DNA from 4 places in the Variovorax sp. R-27 genome. Region 1 is predicted to be linked to each of the others. Evidence: predicted binding sites of a transcription regulator. Region 1 holds the regulator's gene; each other region holds the start of a gene.
What was found. The regulator sigma-54, encoded in region 1, starts transcription at its own class of promoters, with help from an activator protein. The targets are predictions, from matches to a motif close to TGGCANGNAANCTGCTTT.
Positions count from the first base shown of each region.

Region 2: ACN9MV_RS01335 (TorF family putative porin) is a predicted target of sigma-54. The motif match lies at 834-851, and genes of this name have one in related genera.
Region 3: ACN9MV_RS11725 (nitrate- and nitrite sensing domain-containing protein) is a predicted target of sigma-54. The motif match lies at 2,146-2,163, and genes of this name have one in related genera.
Region 4: ACN9MV_RS11015 (ammonium transporter) is a predicted target of sigma-54. The motif match lies at 2,481-2,498, and genes of this name have one in related genera.

Region 1 covers NZ_CP183984.1:646,474-650,424, forward strand. Annotated here, with positions in the region: gene lptB (LPS export ABC transporter ATP-binding protein) at 1-501, shown strand, start outside; gene rpoN (RNA polymerase factor sigma-54) at 519-2,120, shown strand; gene ACN9MV_RS02995 (phospholipase D family protein) at 2,131-3,738, shown strand; gene ACN9MV_RS03000 (LysE family translocator) at 3,746-3,951, opposite strand, start outside.
Region 2 covers NZ_CP183984.1:284,079-288,029, reverse strand. Annotated here, with positions in the region: gene ACN9MV_RS01335 (TorF family putative porin) at 1-791, opposite strand, end outside; gene ACN9MV_RS01330 (YifB family Mg chelatase-like AAA ATPase) at 1,008-2,558, shown strand; gene ACN9MV_RS01325 (serine/threonine protein kinase) at 2,589-3,951, opposite strand, start outside.
Region 3 covers NZ_CP183984.1:2,528,858-2,532,808, reverse strand. Annotated here, with positions in the region: gene ACN9MV_RS11740 (Hsp20/alpha crystallin family protein) at 1-155, shown strand, start outside; gene ACN9MV_RS11735 (alpha/beta hydrolase-fold protein) at 343-1,077, shown strand; gene tsaD (tRNA (adenosine(37)-N6)-threonylcarbamoyltransferase complex transferase subunit TsaD) at 1,034-2,074, opposite strand; gene ACN9MV_RS11725 (nitrate- and nitrite sensing domain-containing protein) at 2,194-3,456, shown strand; gene ACN9MV_RS11720 (CmpA/NrtA family ABC transporter substrate-binding protein) at 3,801-3,951, shown strand, end outside.
Region 4 covers NZ_CP183984.1:2,374,530-2,378,480, reverse strand. Annotated here, with positions in the region: gene ACN9MV_RS11025 (hypothetical protein) at 1-155, shown strand, start outside; gene ACN9MV_RS11020 (succinylglutamate desuccinylase) at 162-1,097, opposite strand; gene ACN9MV_RS11015 (ammonium transporter) at 1,208-2,410, opposite strand; gene ACN9MV_RS11010 (LytTR family DNA-binding domain-containing protein) at 2,562-3,455, opposite strand; gene ACN9MV_RS11005 (acyltransferase family protein) at 3,619-3,951, shown strand, end outside.

The sequences.
Region 1 (3,951 bases):
CAGGAAGCCTCGATCTTCCGCAAGCTCACGGTCGAGGAAAACGTGCGCGCCGTGCTCGAGCTCCAGAGCGAGCCCGACGAGAACGGCAAGATGGCGCCGCTGTCGAAGCAGCACATGGACGAGCGCCTGGCCGAGCTGCTGGCCGACCTGCGCGTCGACCACCTGCGCGATTCGCCCGCGCTCGCGCTGTCGGGCGGCGAGCGCCGCCGCGTCGAAATTGCGCGTGCGCTGGCTACGCAGCCGCGCTTCATCCTGCTGGACGAGCCCTTCGCCGGCATCGACCCGATCGCGGTGATCGAGATCCAGCGGATCATCAGTTTCCTGAAGGAGCGCGGCATCGGCGTGCTCATCACCGACCACAACGTGCGTGAAACGCTGGGCATCTGCGATCACGCTTTCATCATCAGCGACGGGCATGTGCTGGCACAAGGCACACCCTCGGAGATCGTCGACAACGCCGAAGTACGCAGGGTGTACTTGGGCGAACACTTCCGCATGTAAGGGCGGGAGCGGTTCCCATGAAGCAAGGGCTATCCCTTCGCGTCTCGCAGCATCTGGCGTTGACGCCACAGCTGCAGCAGTCGATCAGGCTGCTTCAACTCTCCACGCTCGAACTGAGCCAGGAGGTGGAGCAGATGCTCGACGAGAACCCGTTCCTCGAGCGCACTGCGGAAGAAGCGGCGCGCGAGGAATTCGGGCTCGACACGGCCGATGCCCCGGTGCCGCGCGACGACGGCGGCGATAGCGGCGACGGCGAAAGCGACTTCGCTTCGCCCGCCGCCAGCACGTCCACTGCTTCCACCGAAACCAGCACCACCACCACGGCCGACACCGACGGCCCCGCTGCCGAAATCACCGAGCGCGAGCCCGACTGGGAAGGCGACGGCACCGTCGACATGGCGCCCGACGACAGCGAATGGGGCAGCGATGCACCCGCGCGCCAGAACAACCTCGGCGACGACGAACGTGCCGACGCCACCGAACTCGCGCGCAGCCAGGAGTCGCTGCAGTCCTTCCTGCACCGCCAGGCCCTGAGCCTGCGCCTGAACGAGAACGACAGCGCCGCGCTGCGCTTTCTCATCGAATCGCTCAACGACGACGGCTACCTGGAAGACTCGCTGCCCGCACTGGCCTCGGGCCTGGCCGGCGACGACAACGACCAGTTCGACGACCTCGTGCATCACTTTCAGGTGGCGCTCGGCCTGCTGCAGAGCCTGGAACCCGCCGGCGTCGGCGCGCGCGACCTCGGCGAATGCCTGGGCATCCAGCTGCGCGCCCTGGCCCGCGAGGACGAGACCGACGAGGAAGAGCTGGTCCGCAAGACCGCCATCGCCATCTGCAAGCAGCCAATGGAGCTGCTCGCGCGCCGCGACTTCAAGCGCCTGGCCACGCTCACCCGCAGCAACGAGGAGCTGGTGCGCTCGGCGCTGCAGATCATCGCGCGGCTCGAGCCCAAGCCGGGCCGGCGCTTCGTCGACGTCGAGCGCAACATCGTCATTCCCGACGTGATCGTCACCAAGACGGGCCGCGGCACCAATGTGAAGTTCCGCGTCATGCTGAACCCCGAGGTGATGCCGCGCCTGCGCGTGCACGACATCTACGCCGGTGCGCTCAAGTCGCACAAGGGCGAAGGCAGCCAGGCGCTGTCGCAGCGGCTGCAGGAAGCGCGCTGGTTCATCAAGAACATCCAGCAGCGCTTCGACACCATCCTGCGCGTGAGCAACGCCATCGTCGAGCGGCAGAAGAGCTACTTCGTGCACGGCGAACTCGCGATGCGCCCGCTGGTGCTGCGCGAGATCGCCGACGAGCTGGGCCTGCACGAATCGACCATCTCGCGCGTGACCACCGCCAAGTACATGGCCACGCCCTTCGGCACGGTCGAGCTCAAGTACTTCTTCGGCTCGGCGCTCGGCACCGAGACCGGCGGCAATGCGTCGAGCACTGCGGTGCGCGCGCTGATCAAGCAGTTCGTCAGCTCCGAGAGCATCAAGAAGCCGCTGTCGGACAGCCAGATCTCCGAGATGCTGAAAGAGCAGGGCATCGAGTGCGCGCGCCGCACTGTGGCCAAGTACCGCGAGGCGCTGCGCATCGCGCCCGCCAACCTGCGCAAGGCCCTGTAGAAAGCCACCGATGACCCGCCGCCTGCCGTCGCTTTCGCGTTGTGGGCATTGGGTTTTCGTCATGGCGGCGGTCTTGCTGTTCGCAGGCTGCGCCACATTGCCCGACGAGGCGCCGCGCCCGCCCACCAAGGCCATGGCCGTGTCAGCCGACACCGCGCTCGGCAAGATCGCGCTGGCCTCGCAGCCCGACCCCGACCTGAGCGGCTTTCGCCTCATGCCCGGCGGCGACTTCGCCTTCGACACCCGTATCCAGCTGGCCCGTCGCGCGCAGCGCACGCTCGACGTGCAGTACTACCAGATCGAGAACGACGAGACCGGCCGCTACCTGATGCGCACCCTGCGCGACGCCGCCCAGCGCGGCGTGCGCGTGCGGCTGCTGATGGACGACCTCTACACCTCCGGCGAAGACGAGCTGCTGCTCGGCCTGGCCGCCACGCCCAACGTGGAGCTGCGCCTGTTCAACCCGTTCCCGGCCGGGCGCGGCAGCCTGCTGAAGCGCTTCAGCGCGTCGCTTTTCGACTTCAGCCGCGTGAACCGCCGCATGCACAACAAGCTGTTCATTGCCGACGGCGCGATGGCGGTGGCGGGCGGGCGCAACATCGGCAACCAGTATTTCAGGCGCACGGCGGGTGAGAACTTTCTAGACCTCGACACCTTCGTCACCGGCGCGCTGATCCCGCGGCTGGGCAGCCTGTTCGACCAGTACTGGAACAGCATCTACGTGCGGCCGATCCAGTCGGTGGTGGCCAGCGACCTGTCGCGCGAGGAGCTGCAGAAGCGCTTCGACATCGCCACCGGCCCCGACACGACGCCACCGCCGCCGCCGCCCGCACCTAACGACCTGCTTGGCTACAGCCCGATGGCGGAAGACCTGAACGCCGGCAAGCTCGGACTGATCTGGGCCACCGCAGAGGCCTACGCCGATTCGCCCGAGCGCGTGATCGGCAAGACCGCCTCATACGGCGGCGTGCCGCTGCTGGACGTCGACAGCGTGCGCTACAACGTGGTCGAGCAGATGCGCCGTGCGCGCTCCGAGGTGACCATCGTCTCGCCCTACCTCATTCCGGGCGCCTCGGGGCTGGAGGTGATGCGCGAGATCCGCGGCCGCAACGTGAAGATCAGCGTCGTCACCAATTCGCTGGCCGCCACCGACGAGCCGTTGGTGCACACCGCCTACCGCCGCTACCGGCCCGACATGCTCAAGCTCGGCGCCGACCTCTACGAACTGAGCTCCACGCGCACCCGGCGCAGCGTGCGGCTCGGCCTGTTCGGCACCTCGGTGGGCAGGCTGCATGCCAAGTCGGCGGTGATCGACCGGCGCATTCTTTTCGTCGGCTCGATGAATTTCGATCCGCGCTCGGAGACGCACAACACCGAGATCGGTCTCTTCATCCGCAGCCCCGAGATGGCGCAACAGGCGCTCAAGCTCATCGACGTGCTCAAGCAGCAGGGCGCCTACCGGCTGCGCTTTGCCGAGGGCAGCAACGAGTCGCGCATCGAATGGGTCAGCGACGACGCCGGCAAGCTCACTGTGCTGAGCGAGGAGCCCGACTCCGGCTTCTGGGACCGGACCATGCTCGAACTGCTGGCGCCGCTGACGCCGGAGAGCCTGTTGTAGCGTCGGCTCAGTTGCCGCGCACGGCCGACCAGATCAGCCGCAGGCCCAGCAGCCCCATCACGCCGCCGGCGGCCCGGTCGATCCAGACCTTGTAGCGCAGGTAGGCCGAGCGTGGCGCTGCCGAGGAAAGCGCCAGCGCCACGATGGCGTACCAGCCCGTCTCGATGCAGAAGATGACCGCCGGCACCGCCAGTGCGAGCACCAGCGGCACCT
Region 2 (3,951 bases), 360 kb from region 1:
CCCGGGTTGGCCACCGCGAGGTACGAGCTCTTCTTGTTGGCGCCCTGCACCGAGCCGGTCAGCGACAGGCCGTTGCCGAAGTCGTAGCTCGCGCCGACGTTGTAGTCGACGTAGCTCTTGTAGCCCAGGCTGCGGATGTCGCTGGACATGTTCGTGTAGCCGATCGCCGCCTTCAGCGTGACCTTGGGCACGATTTCCTTGCTGTACGACAGGTTCAGGTAGCCGGTGTTGGTGCCCTTCAGGCCCGAGCCGGCCTTGTTGCCCGCGTAGCCGAAGTAGTCCTTCGACACGGTGTGCGAGTACTTGGCGGTGAACGAGCCGAGGGTTTCGTTGGCGTAGGTGCCGGCAACGTACAGCTCGGTGGTGTTGCCCGCGGAGTTGCCCGGGTAGATGTAGGTGAGCGCACCGACGTCCATGTCCAGCGGGCCGGCCTTGAACTTGTAGCCGCCGTACACGTCCATCTCGATGCTGTTGCCCTTGAGCCAGTTGACGCTGGAGTTCCAGTTGCCCACGTAGAAGCCGCTGTCGCCGAAGGCGTAGTCCAGGCCGCCTTGAATGGCGGGCTTGAACCCCTTGGTCTTGGCGTAGTCGTTCTTGCCGATCATGTCCTGGTCCTGGCCACGGAACTTGTAGTTCGTGGTGATGGACACGTTGCCCGTGAGATTCGGGGCGGGAGCGGCTGCCGGTGCTGCTGCGGCATCCGTCGTTGCTGTTTGCGCCAGGGCTGCGCCCGAAGCGGTCAATGCAGCGGCCAGAACGATCAGCGCCTGGGCGGCGGTACGGTGCGTCATCAGGGAACTCCTCGCAAGTGTGTTGTTGGACCTGTGAGGCTCAAAGCAGGGAGCGTGCCAAACTGCACAAATACCGGTCATAACCACCCCCGCCCCCGCATTGGTTGAGAGCCAAATCGTTACAACGTCTGTTGCGAGTGGTTGCAGATATCCGGTGCGCCGCACCACCGCGGACATGTCGAAGATAGGCGCACCATCTTGGGGAGAGGGAGAAGAATGGGATTGTCTTTGGTGCAGAGCCGCGCCTTGCTGGGCCTGGAAGCGGCCAGTGTCACTGTCGAGGTGCATCTGGCGAACGGTTTACCCAGCTTCACGCTGGTCGGGCTGGTGGAAACCGAGGTCAAGGAGGCGCGCGAACGGGTGCGTTCGGCGCTCCAGAACGCGGGGCTGGAGTTTCCGAACAACAAGCGCATCACGGTGAACCTTGCGCCGGCCGACCTGCCGAAGGACTCCGGGCGCTTCGATTTGCCCATTGCGCTGGGCATCCTCGCGGCCAGCGGGCAGATCGACAACGCCCGGCTCGCCGGCCACGAGTTCGCCGGGGAGCTGTCGCTGTCCGGCGAGCTGCGGCCCGTTCGTGGTGCGCTGGCCATGGCACTGGCGCTGCACACGCGCGGCGTTGCCACGCGGCTGGTGCTGCCCCTGGAGAGTGCACAGGAGGCCGCACTGGTGCCGGGCGGTGAGGTGTATGGCGCGAAGCACCTGCTCGATGTGGTGCGCCAGTTCATCGCCGAAGGCAGCGATGCCGCATCGCAGCTGCCCGAATCGCCAGACGACAGTGGCTGGGCGCGCGTCCAGGCCGCGCCCGGCGCGATTCCGCCGCAGTACGCAGACCTGTCTGAAGTGAAGGGACACGCCGGCGCCAAGCGCGCGCTCGAAATCGCGGCGGCCGGCGGCCACAGCCTGCTGATGGTGGGCGAGCCGGGTTCGGGCAAGTCGATGCTCGCGCAGCGCTTCGCGGGCCTGCTTCCGGCGATGCACATCGACGAGGCACTGGAAAGCGCGGCCGTGGCCAGCCTGGGCGGGCGCTTTGCGACCGAGCGGTGGATGAGCCGCCCGACGTGCTCACCGCATCACACATCGAGCGCGGTGGCGCTGGTCGGCGGGGGCTCTCCACCCCGGCCCGGAGAAATCTCGCGGGCGCACCACGGAGTGCTCTTTCTCGACGAATTTCCCGAGTTCGCCCGCTCGGCACTGGAGGCGCTGCGCGAGCCACTGGAGACCGGCACCATCACCATCGCCCGGGCCGCGCGGCGCGCCGAATTCCCGGCGCGCTTTCAGCTGATTGCCGCCATGAACCCCTGCCCTTGCGGTTATCTGGGCTCTTCGTCGAGACCCTGCCGCTGCACACCGGACCAGGTCTCACGCTACCAGGGCAAGCTCAGCGGCCCGCTGCTGGACCGCATCGACTTGCACATCGAAGTGCCAGCGGTGTCGGCGCAGTTGCTGCTCGAAGCGCCGCCCGGTGAATCGACCGACAGCATCCGCACCCGCGTGGTCGATGCGCGCGAGCGTGCGATACGGCGGCAAGGCCACGCCAACCAGTCGCTGCAGGGCTCTGCCGTCGACCGGCATGCCGTGCTCGACGACGCGGCGCGCAAGTTCATGTTCAACGCGGCGAACAAGCTCGGCTGGTCGGCGCGCAGCACGCACCGCGCGCTCAAGGTGGCGCGCACGATCGCCGATCTGGCCGGGGCGGATGCGGTGCAAGCGGCGCACGTGGCGGAGGCGGTGCAGTACCGCAGGGCACTGCGCGGCGCCAAATGAACGCGGGAGCCAGCCGCGGCGCAGACCGTACTACTTGAACTCGTGGCTCACCACAGGCGCCGACTTGCTGTCCTGCACCGTCACGCGCTGCCGGAACACCTCGAGATCGCCGTTGCGCACTTCGATGTTGTAGATGCCCGGGCGCAGCGACAGCGACTTGAGCGGCGGGCTCACGCCGCGGTCCGCGCCGTCGACGAACACCTGGCCCCAGGGGCGGACGTTGAACAGCACCCGGCCCATGCCGGGCGAGGCCGCAGGCGTGGCGGGAGCGGCAGCAGGTGCGCCCGGCGTGCCGGCGGGTGTGGCACCCGCCACGGTCGTCGTCGTGGTCCCAGGCGGCAACGTGCCGGGCGCGACGGGCACTGACGGCGGCGAGAGCCGGTTGATTTCGGCGATTGCATTGCGCGCCTCGCGCGCATGCACGCCGCGGCGGTAGCGGCGCAGGTAAGCCTCGTAGCCTTCGCGCGTGTTCTCGGTCTGCGCGAGGTTCCAGTCTTCGGCTTCGGCGGTGGCCAGCGCGGATTCGGGCGGCGCGGCCGGTGGGCCGACCGGCACGTTCTCCAGCGGTGTCAGCGGCGCCGTGGCCGTCGCGGCGGGCGCACTGGCCGGTGCGGCGGGCAGCGGCGCTGCTGCACTACCGCCGGCCGCAGGCGTTCCAGGCGCGGCCGGCACGCCATCGGTGGTGGTGGCTGGTGGCATTGCCGCCGGCGGCGCGGTGTTGCTCGACATCGGCGCGGCCGGAGGCGGCACCGGCACCATCGCGGTCTTGGTCTCCTGCGGCTGCATGCCCGAGGTCAGGCGCAGGCCGATCCAGCTGCCCACGGCCACTAGCGCGATCAGCAGCGCGCCCACCATGCCCCACGGCGGGCGCTTGAGCTTGTTCTTCTGCGCGGTTGGTGCTGCGGCTTTGTGCCCTTGCGCCTTGCTGCGGTCCTGCGGTGCGACGCGCGGTGCGGGCGCCGGCACTGGTGTAGGCGCGGCCCTCGGCTGCTCCGGCGCTGCCACCGGCATCGGCTCCAACGGCACCGGTGCCGACATCGGCGAGAACTGCTGCGGCACCAGCGGCGGAGGTGGCGGCGTCGCCGAAACGGGTGCCGTGGGAATGATCACCGTCGGGGCGCTCATGCCGCTCACGTAGATGTCGCCGAGCTTCACAAGCCCCAGCTCGGTCGCGAAGGCAGCCACGGTCTGCGTGCGGTCCTTGCTGTGCACGGCCAGCGTGTGGTCGACCGCGGTGCAGAAGCTCGGGCTCAGGTCGTCGCGGCCCATCGACGACAGGGGCACGTAGGCGTCCTGCACGCTGCGCACCACGGCCGAAGGCGGCGGATGGCCCGTGACCGCGCGGTACAGCACTGCCCCCAGCGCATACATGTCGGTCCACGCGCCCTGCAGC
Region 3 (3,951 bases), 1.9 Mb from region 1:
AGGCCGAAGCCAAGCGCCAGTTCAAGGCCGCCTACGAGCTGCCGCAGGACATCGACGTGGCCACCAGCGAAGCAAAGCTCGAGAACGGCGTGCTCACGCTGAAGCTCGGCAAGCTGGTCCCCGTGAGCCAGGCCACTCAGTTACAAATCAACTAATTTGGCCTATGCCCACAAGAGGAAAATGTTAGTTAAGGCCTCGTTTTGACTTTAAACGAGCACCTTATTCACAATAGCGCTAGATAACGTCACATGATGTGACGTTTTCTTAGAACTTTCTTCTTCGTGGGCGTCTCGTAAACGCACCGAACTCGCTACGGTGCGGTTCGGGTGCCCCAAAGGCACCATGAAAACGCACCTTCAATCCGCCAACCCCAACGAACAATCCGACACGCTCCTGGTGTTCCTGCCCGGGGCGTACCTGAAGCCCGACGAGTTCGAGCGCGAAGGGTTCATCGCAGCCGTGCGCGAACGCCATCTGGCGGCCGACTCCCTGCTGGTGGACGCGGATGTTTCCTACTACTACGAACAGACGCTGAGCGATCGCCTCCACACCGAGGTCATCGAGCCGCAGCGCGCCAAGGGCTACAAGTCGATCTGGCTCGTGGGCATTTCCATCGGCGGCTTCGGCGCGCTCATTCACGAACTGGCGCGGCCGGGCTCGGTGGACGGCATCGTGGCGCTCGCGCCCTACCTGGGACGCCGGGTGCTCGGCGCGGAGATCAAGAAGGCCGGCGGCCTGCGCACCTGGCAGGCGCCTACCGGGCCGCAGCCCGACGAAGAGCCCGACCGCAAGCTCTGGCCCTTCTTCCAGCAGTACCTGGAAGCCCAGCCGTCGCAGAACCTGCCGCCGCTCTACCTGGGCTTCGGGCTCGACGACCGCTTTGCCAGCAACCACAAGCTGCTGGCCGACGCCCTGCCGCCGGGGCGCGTCTTCACGACCGAGGGTGGCCATGACTGGCCGCAGTGGCGCCAGCTGTGGCGCAACGTGCTCGACGTACTGCCGCTGCCGGCAATCGGCCGATCAAAGCAACTGCTTACGCAGTCTCCGGTAGCGAAGCCATGGGCCATCGCGGCCTGACGTCGAAGGCATAGCGCTCGCTCGCCTGCGACAGCCCCGACTGCAGCCGCATTGCCGCAGCCATGGCGATCATCGCGCCGTTGTCGGTACACAGGTGCAGCTCCGGGTAGTGCACGCGCACCTTGCGCTTGGCGCACGCGGCGTTCAGCTGTTCGCGCAGATTCCTGTTGGCTCCCACTCCCCCCGCCACCACCAGGCGCTTGAGCCCGGTCTGGTCGAGCGCGGCAAGCGACTTCTTCAGCAGCACCTCGACGATGGCTGCCTGCGTGGACGCGGCCAAGTCGGCCTTGTTCGCTTCGAGCTGGTCGCCGAGCTTCTTGGCCTGCGTGAGCACGGCCGTCTTCAGGCCGGCAAAAGAAAAATCGAGATCGCCGCTGTGCAGCAGCGGCCGCGGCAGCTTGAAGGCCGTGGCACTGCCGCCTTCGGCCAGCTTCGCGAGCCACGGCCCACCCGGGTACGGCAAGCCCATGAGCTTGGCGCTCTTGTCGAAGGCCTCGCCGGCCGCGTCGTCGATGGTTTCGCCGAGCAGCTCGTAGCGGCCCACGCCGTCCACCCGCATCAGCTGGGTGTGGCCGCCCGACACGAGCAGCGCGACGAACGGAAACTCCGGCGGATCGGCGCTCAGGAACGGCGACAGCAGATGCCCTTCGAGGTGATGCACGCCCAGCACCGGCTTGCCAAGCGCCACGCCCAGCGCACAGGCCACGCCGGCGCCCACCAGCAGCGCGCCCGCCAGGCCCGGCCCGCGTGTGTAGGCCACCACGTCGATCTCGCCCAGCGTGCGGCCGGCTTCGGCCATGACGGCTTCGGTCAGCGGCAGCACGCGGCGAATGTGGTCGCGGCTGGCCAGTTCGGGCACCACGCCGCCGTAGGCCTGGTGCATGGCGATCTGGCTGTGCAGCGCGTGCGAAAGCAGCAGCGGCAGCGCGTCGCCGTGCGACTCGACCAGCGCCACGCCGGTTTCATCGCAGGATGATTCGATTCCCAACAAGAGCATGCCGCCGAGTGTAGGCGGCGCCCTCCCCCGGCACCCGCGAAGGGGCAAACGGCGGCGCTCTCCACTCCCCGAGGCACGGATGTTGCGTCGACCATGCCAGAGCCCCGCGCCCTCCCACCATGAAATCCGGACTGAGTTTTCTGATCGCTGCCCGTCGCTGCGAAATCGACGAGCTGGATCAGCTCGCCCGCACCAGCGAACTGGTGAGCCTGATCGGCCGCCTCGTCCACGCGCTGCAGCGCGAGCGGGGCATGTCGAACATGTTCCTCACCTCTCGCGGCGCCCGCTTCGCCGACCAGCGCGGCCCGCAGATCGCCGAATGCATCGCACTGGAGCAGGAGGTGCGCGCCGGCTTCGACCAGCTCGAGGCCGACAACCACCGCGGCGCGGGCGCCGGCAACAGCGCGCGCCTGTTCAGCCGCATCGCATGGGTGCTCCCGGGTCTGGACGCGTTGCCCGGCCTGCGCCGCCGCATCGATGCGCTCGAGCTGAAGCCGGCGCAATCCACCGCCGCGTTCGCCAAGCTCGTCGCGGGCCTGCTGTCGGTGGTGTTCGAGGCGGCCGACGGCGCCACCGACCCCGAGATCTCGCGCCTGCTGGTCGCGATGTTCAACTTCATGCAGGGCAAGGAATTCGCCGGCCAGGAGCGCGCCTTCGGCTCCGCCGCGCTGGCGCTGGGCCGCAGCGACGAAGCGCAGCGCCTGCAGTGGCTGCACCTGATCGAATCGCAGGAACGCTGCTTCCAGGTGTTCACCGATTTCTCCGGCGAGGCGGTGCTCGCGCTGTGGCGCAACAGCCAGCCCGATGCCGAAGTGGCCGAGCTCGAACGCATCCGCCGGCGCGGCGCCGCCTCCACGCCGGCTGACGTGCCGCTCAGCCAGGCCTGGTTCGACTGCTGCACCCGCCGCATCGACGCCATGAAGATCGTCGAGGACCGCCTGGCCGCCGACCTGCGCGCGCTGTGCGAGCGCAAGACCGCACAGGCGCGCAGCGAGCTGCAGGAATACCGGCAGCTGCTCGACACGCTGGCCCCGCAGGCTGGCGCCCTGTTCTTCGACGACGCCGATGCGCAGTCGGCCGCTCCCGCGCAGTTCGGCCGCCATCTCGAACGCTCGGTGCTCGACATGGTCCAGGAACAGTCGCACCGCCTGCAGGCCATGAGCGACGAGCTCGAAACCGTGCGCGCCTCGCTCAACGAACGCAAGATCGTCGAACGCGCCAAGGGCCTGCTGATGGCGCACCGCCGACTCAGCGAAGAAGACGCGCACAAGATGCTGCGCCAGACCGCCATGAACCAGAAGCGGCGGCTGGTCGACGTGGCCGAGTCGATGCTGGCAATGGCCGACTACCTGCCCATGCTCGACCGCGCGCCGCCGCGTTGAAGCGGTCCTGCCGTTCAACTTGGTGCAGTGCACAACAACCGTGCCATCGGCGCTTCCCGGCCTGATCGGGCCCTCTCCCATGCTGTGCGGCCGCACCCCGCTACTTTCTTGATAGCAGCTCATGGCACCCGAAGGCTGGCACACCGCTTGCAAGCAATAAGTTCGTAGGCCCCTCAATGGGTCTTCAGGCAGGCGGCACCCAACGGCGGGTGTCTCCCACCGAACCGGACAAAGGCGTCCCCATCCCGCAAGGGCTCGTTTTCGAGCAGCCCCTGCGCGGTGCGGACGCCTTTTCGTTTTTGTCTTTCTTGTTTGTTGTTTGTCTTCAACCGGAGCCCCGCCCCATGACCGACCTGCTCAAAACCCGCCTCAGCCGACGCCGCGTATTGCAAGCCGCTGCCATCGGCGCCGTCGGCATCGACCCGGCGCTGCGCGCCGCCGTCTGGGCCCAGGGCTCGGACAAGCCCGAGAAGGAAGAAGTGAAGATCGGCTTCA
Region 4 (3,951 bases), 1.7 Mb from region 1:
GGCCTGACCTGGGCTCAGTGCACGTCACCCTGCGCGACCAGTTCGGCAGTGGCCATGCGAATGCAGAGGCCACGTTCAGCCTCTGCAATGACCCGCACTACTGGCATGCCGACTACAGCACCGCAGGCAAGCCTGTGCACCTGTTGATCTGCTGACGAATCTCAAATCGGCTTCGTCAGATACACAGCCTCGCGCCCCACGATCGCGCGCTGTGCCGGCATGAAGATCGTGCAGTCGTCGCACAGCGCGCGGATTTCCTCGTCGCCGTTTGTCGCGATCAACTCGCCCTTCGCAAAGGTCTCGAAGCCGATCAGCGGCCGCACGAACGCAAAGTCCGCCGACTTGATGACATACGTCTGCAGCAGCTGAAAGCGCCGCTGCGGTTCGGGCGGCGGCGTGGCCGGGTCCTTGTCGACAAGGCCGAAGTACGCAAGGAAGTCGTAGGTGACGGCAGTGGCCAGTTCCGACGCGGAGCGCAAGAAGTGCTGGCCGCACTCGACCACCATCGCCACGCCCTTGCCGTCCGGGCCGCCGTGGCTGCCGTACTGGATCAGCGGCGTGCCCGAGCCCAGGCCGTCGGGCATCACGAGGTGCACCGACGGGCGGCCGATGGCCAGTGCGACCTTGGCATTGCGCTCGAACGCCGGGTACACCCAGAACGGCACGACGGGCTGGCTGGTCGAATGGATGTCGAGGATGTGGTCGGCCGCGTCCACCACCGGGCGCAGGATGCGCGCACGGCTCAGTTCGGGGCTGTCTTCGGTGCCATCGAGCCACTCGGGCGACCAGATGCGGTTGAGGTTGTGCACGAGCTGGCGGCTGTCGAAGGGCAGAGCTTCGTTGAAGGACTCGTACGCTGCCACGTTGGCAAAGCTCACGGTGAGCGTGCCGACCTTCGGGCGCACGTCGTTGTCGAGCAGGTGCGTGGCCGCCGTCATGCCGCAGATCTCGTTGCCGTGCGTCAGCGCGTTGATCAGCACGTGCGGGCCGGGCTTGCCGGACTCGAAGCGGTGCACGTAGTCGACGCCGGTGTTGCCCTTGCGGTAGGCGGAGAGGTCGCGGGGGAGGACTTCGAGGGCGGGGGGAGATTGGGTCATGGGCGTCAGAAAATGGAACGAAGCGGTCCGGCAAGTTTGCTACAGGGCGCGCGTTCGTGCTGAGCGGCCCTGCGCGACGCAAACACAGACCCGCCCTGCCGCACTGGTGACTACCAGTTGACCTCACGCTCCGGCGCAGCCGAGATGTGGTGAATCGACAGATCGGCGCCGTCGTATTCCTCCTCCTGCGACAACCGCAGCCCCAGCGAGGCCTTCAGCGCGCCGTACACCGCCGCGCCCGCCAGCCCCGCCCATGCCACGCCAATGACGGTGCCGATGAGCTGCGCCCACACGTTCACACCGCCAATGCCGCCCAGCGCCTGCGTGCCGAAGATGCCCGCTGCGATACCGCCCCAGGTGCCGCACAGGCCGTGCAGCGGCCACACGCCGAGCACGTCGTCGATCTTCCATTTGTTCTGCGTGAGCGTGAACATCTTGACGAAGATGGCGCCCGCCACGCCGCCCACCACCAGCGCGCCCAGCGGGTGCATCAGGTCGGAGCCGGCGCACACGGCCACGAGCCCCGCGAGCGGGCCGTTGTAGACGAAGCCCGGGTCGTTCTTGCCCATTGCCAGCGCCACCAGCGTGCCGCCGACCATTGCCATCAGCGAGTTGACGGCCACCAGGCCCGAAATCTTGTCGATGCTCTGCGCGCTCATCACGTTGAAGCCGAACCAGCCTACGCACAGCACCCACGCGCCCAGCGCCAGGAACGGAATGTTCGACGGCGGATGCGCGCTCAGCGAGCCGTCGCCCCGGTAGCGGTTGCGCCGCGCGCCCAGCAGCAGCACCGCCGGCAACGCGAGCCAGCCGCCCACCGCGTGCACCACCACCGAACCCGCGAAGTCATGGAACTCATGGCCGGTGAGCGAGGCAATCCAGCCCTGGATGCCGAAGTGCTTGTTCCAGGCGATGCCCTCGTACAGCGGGTAGACGAAGCCGACGATCACTGCCGTGGCGATCAGCTGCGGCCAGAACTTGGCGCGCTCGGCAATGCCGCCCGAAATGATGGCAGGAATGGCCGCCGCGAAGGTGAGCAGGAAGAAGAACTTCACCAGCTCGTAGCCACTTCTTGCCGACAGTTCGGTGGCGCTCACGAAGAAATGCGTGCCGTAGGCCACGCCATAGCCCACCAGGAAATACACGATGGTCGAGACCGAGAAGTCGACCAGGATCTTCACCAGCGCATTGACCTGGTTCTTCTTGCGCACTGTCCCCAGTTCGAGAAAAGCAAAACCGGCGTGCATGGCCAGGACCATGATGGCGCCGAGAAGGATGAACAGCGCGTCTGCGCCCTGTTTGAGTGCGTCCATTGGAGCTTCTTGCTGATTTTTGGTTTGAATTGGTGCGCCGCACCCGAATCACCCGAAGCGGCGGGCCAATGAAGCAAAAATGGTGCCTGAAGCTCTTCTATGGTGCGTTGTGAACCAATAGCGGGCTTTACTCAGCCCGCGATGCACCGGATCAGCCCGCCCCGGCTCGCAGCGCGTCCCGGTAGCGGCGGCTGCAGGGCACGGTAGTGCCGTCGTGCATGTGCAGCCGGGCGTCGCCGCCATCCAGCGGCTCGATTTCCTTGATACGCCCCAGGTTCACTGCGTGGCTGCGGTGCACGCGCACGAAGCGGGCGGGGTCGAGCTGGGTCAGGAAGTCGGTCAGCGTGGCGCGCAGCAGGTAGTCGTGGCCGTTGACGTGCAGGCCGACGTAGTTGCCCTCGGCCTGGAGCCAGTCGATGTCGGTAGCCGCGATGAGGAATTCGCGACGCAGCTTGCGCACCAGAAAGCGCTCGGGGCGCGCAGGCTGCGGGGTTTCGGGTTCGACGGGCTCCGGCTCCGCCGGGGCTTCGGGCGCATCGAGCACCCGTGCCTCGCCCTGCAGCCGCAGCATGAACAGCCGGTATGCCCAGATGCCGAAGACGATGCTCGCGTACACCCGCACGTCCTTCAGGTACTCGTAGCCCCACTGGCTGGCCCAGCCGCCGAAGTCGTAGCGCTCGCCGGCCATGGCATAGACCAGCGCCCGCAGCCCGAACATGCTCACCACGTGGATCACGCTGAAGACCACGCTCGCCACCGCATGCCAGGCCACGAAGCGCAGCACGTGGGTGCGCACCAGCGGCGACAGCCGGCGCTCGACGGCAACCAGCGCCGGAACCAGCAGCAACAGCACCAGGTGGCTCGAACCCTCCCAGGTCGCGACCTCCCAGTTGGCCCGCGGCACGGCGCGCGTGCGCACGTCGACGATCGCCACCATCGTGCTGAACACGGCCTGAAGCGTCATCAGAACGATCCAGAACGCCACCTCCACGTAACGGCGGACTGGCTCGTAGCGCTCGTACAGGTTCTTGCGTGGGTCTCCCATGGCCGGGATTCTCCCGAAAACGGGCCTTGGGGCGGCGAATTTCGTCCCGTTTCATCCCTCTGGGCCACCGCTCGTCACAAAGCGGGGGCGATCCATCCCCCGGGCGTGCCACGCGAGGAGCACGAGGCCGAGCATCGCGGCCTCCAGCTTCAAGGAGCCCCCGATGACCACCCAAAACCTCCCGCCCGACCATCGCCGCCACGACATCGACGCCCTGCGCGCGCTGGCCTTCCTCTTCGTCATCCTCTATCACGTGGCCATGTACTACGTGGCCGACTGGCCCTGGCACCTCAAGAGCCCGCATGCGGCCGAATGGCTGCAGTGGCCGATGCGCGTGCTGAACCTCTGGCGTATGGACCTTGTCTTCCTGATCTCCGGCGTATCGCTCGGCTTCCTCAGCCGGGGCCAGGGCACCTGGGGCCTGCTGCGCAGCCGGGGCCTTCGGCTGATGCTGCCGCTGGCCTTCGGCATGGCGGTGATCGTGCCCTACCAGGCC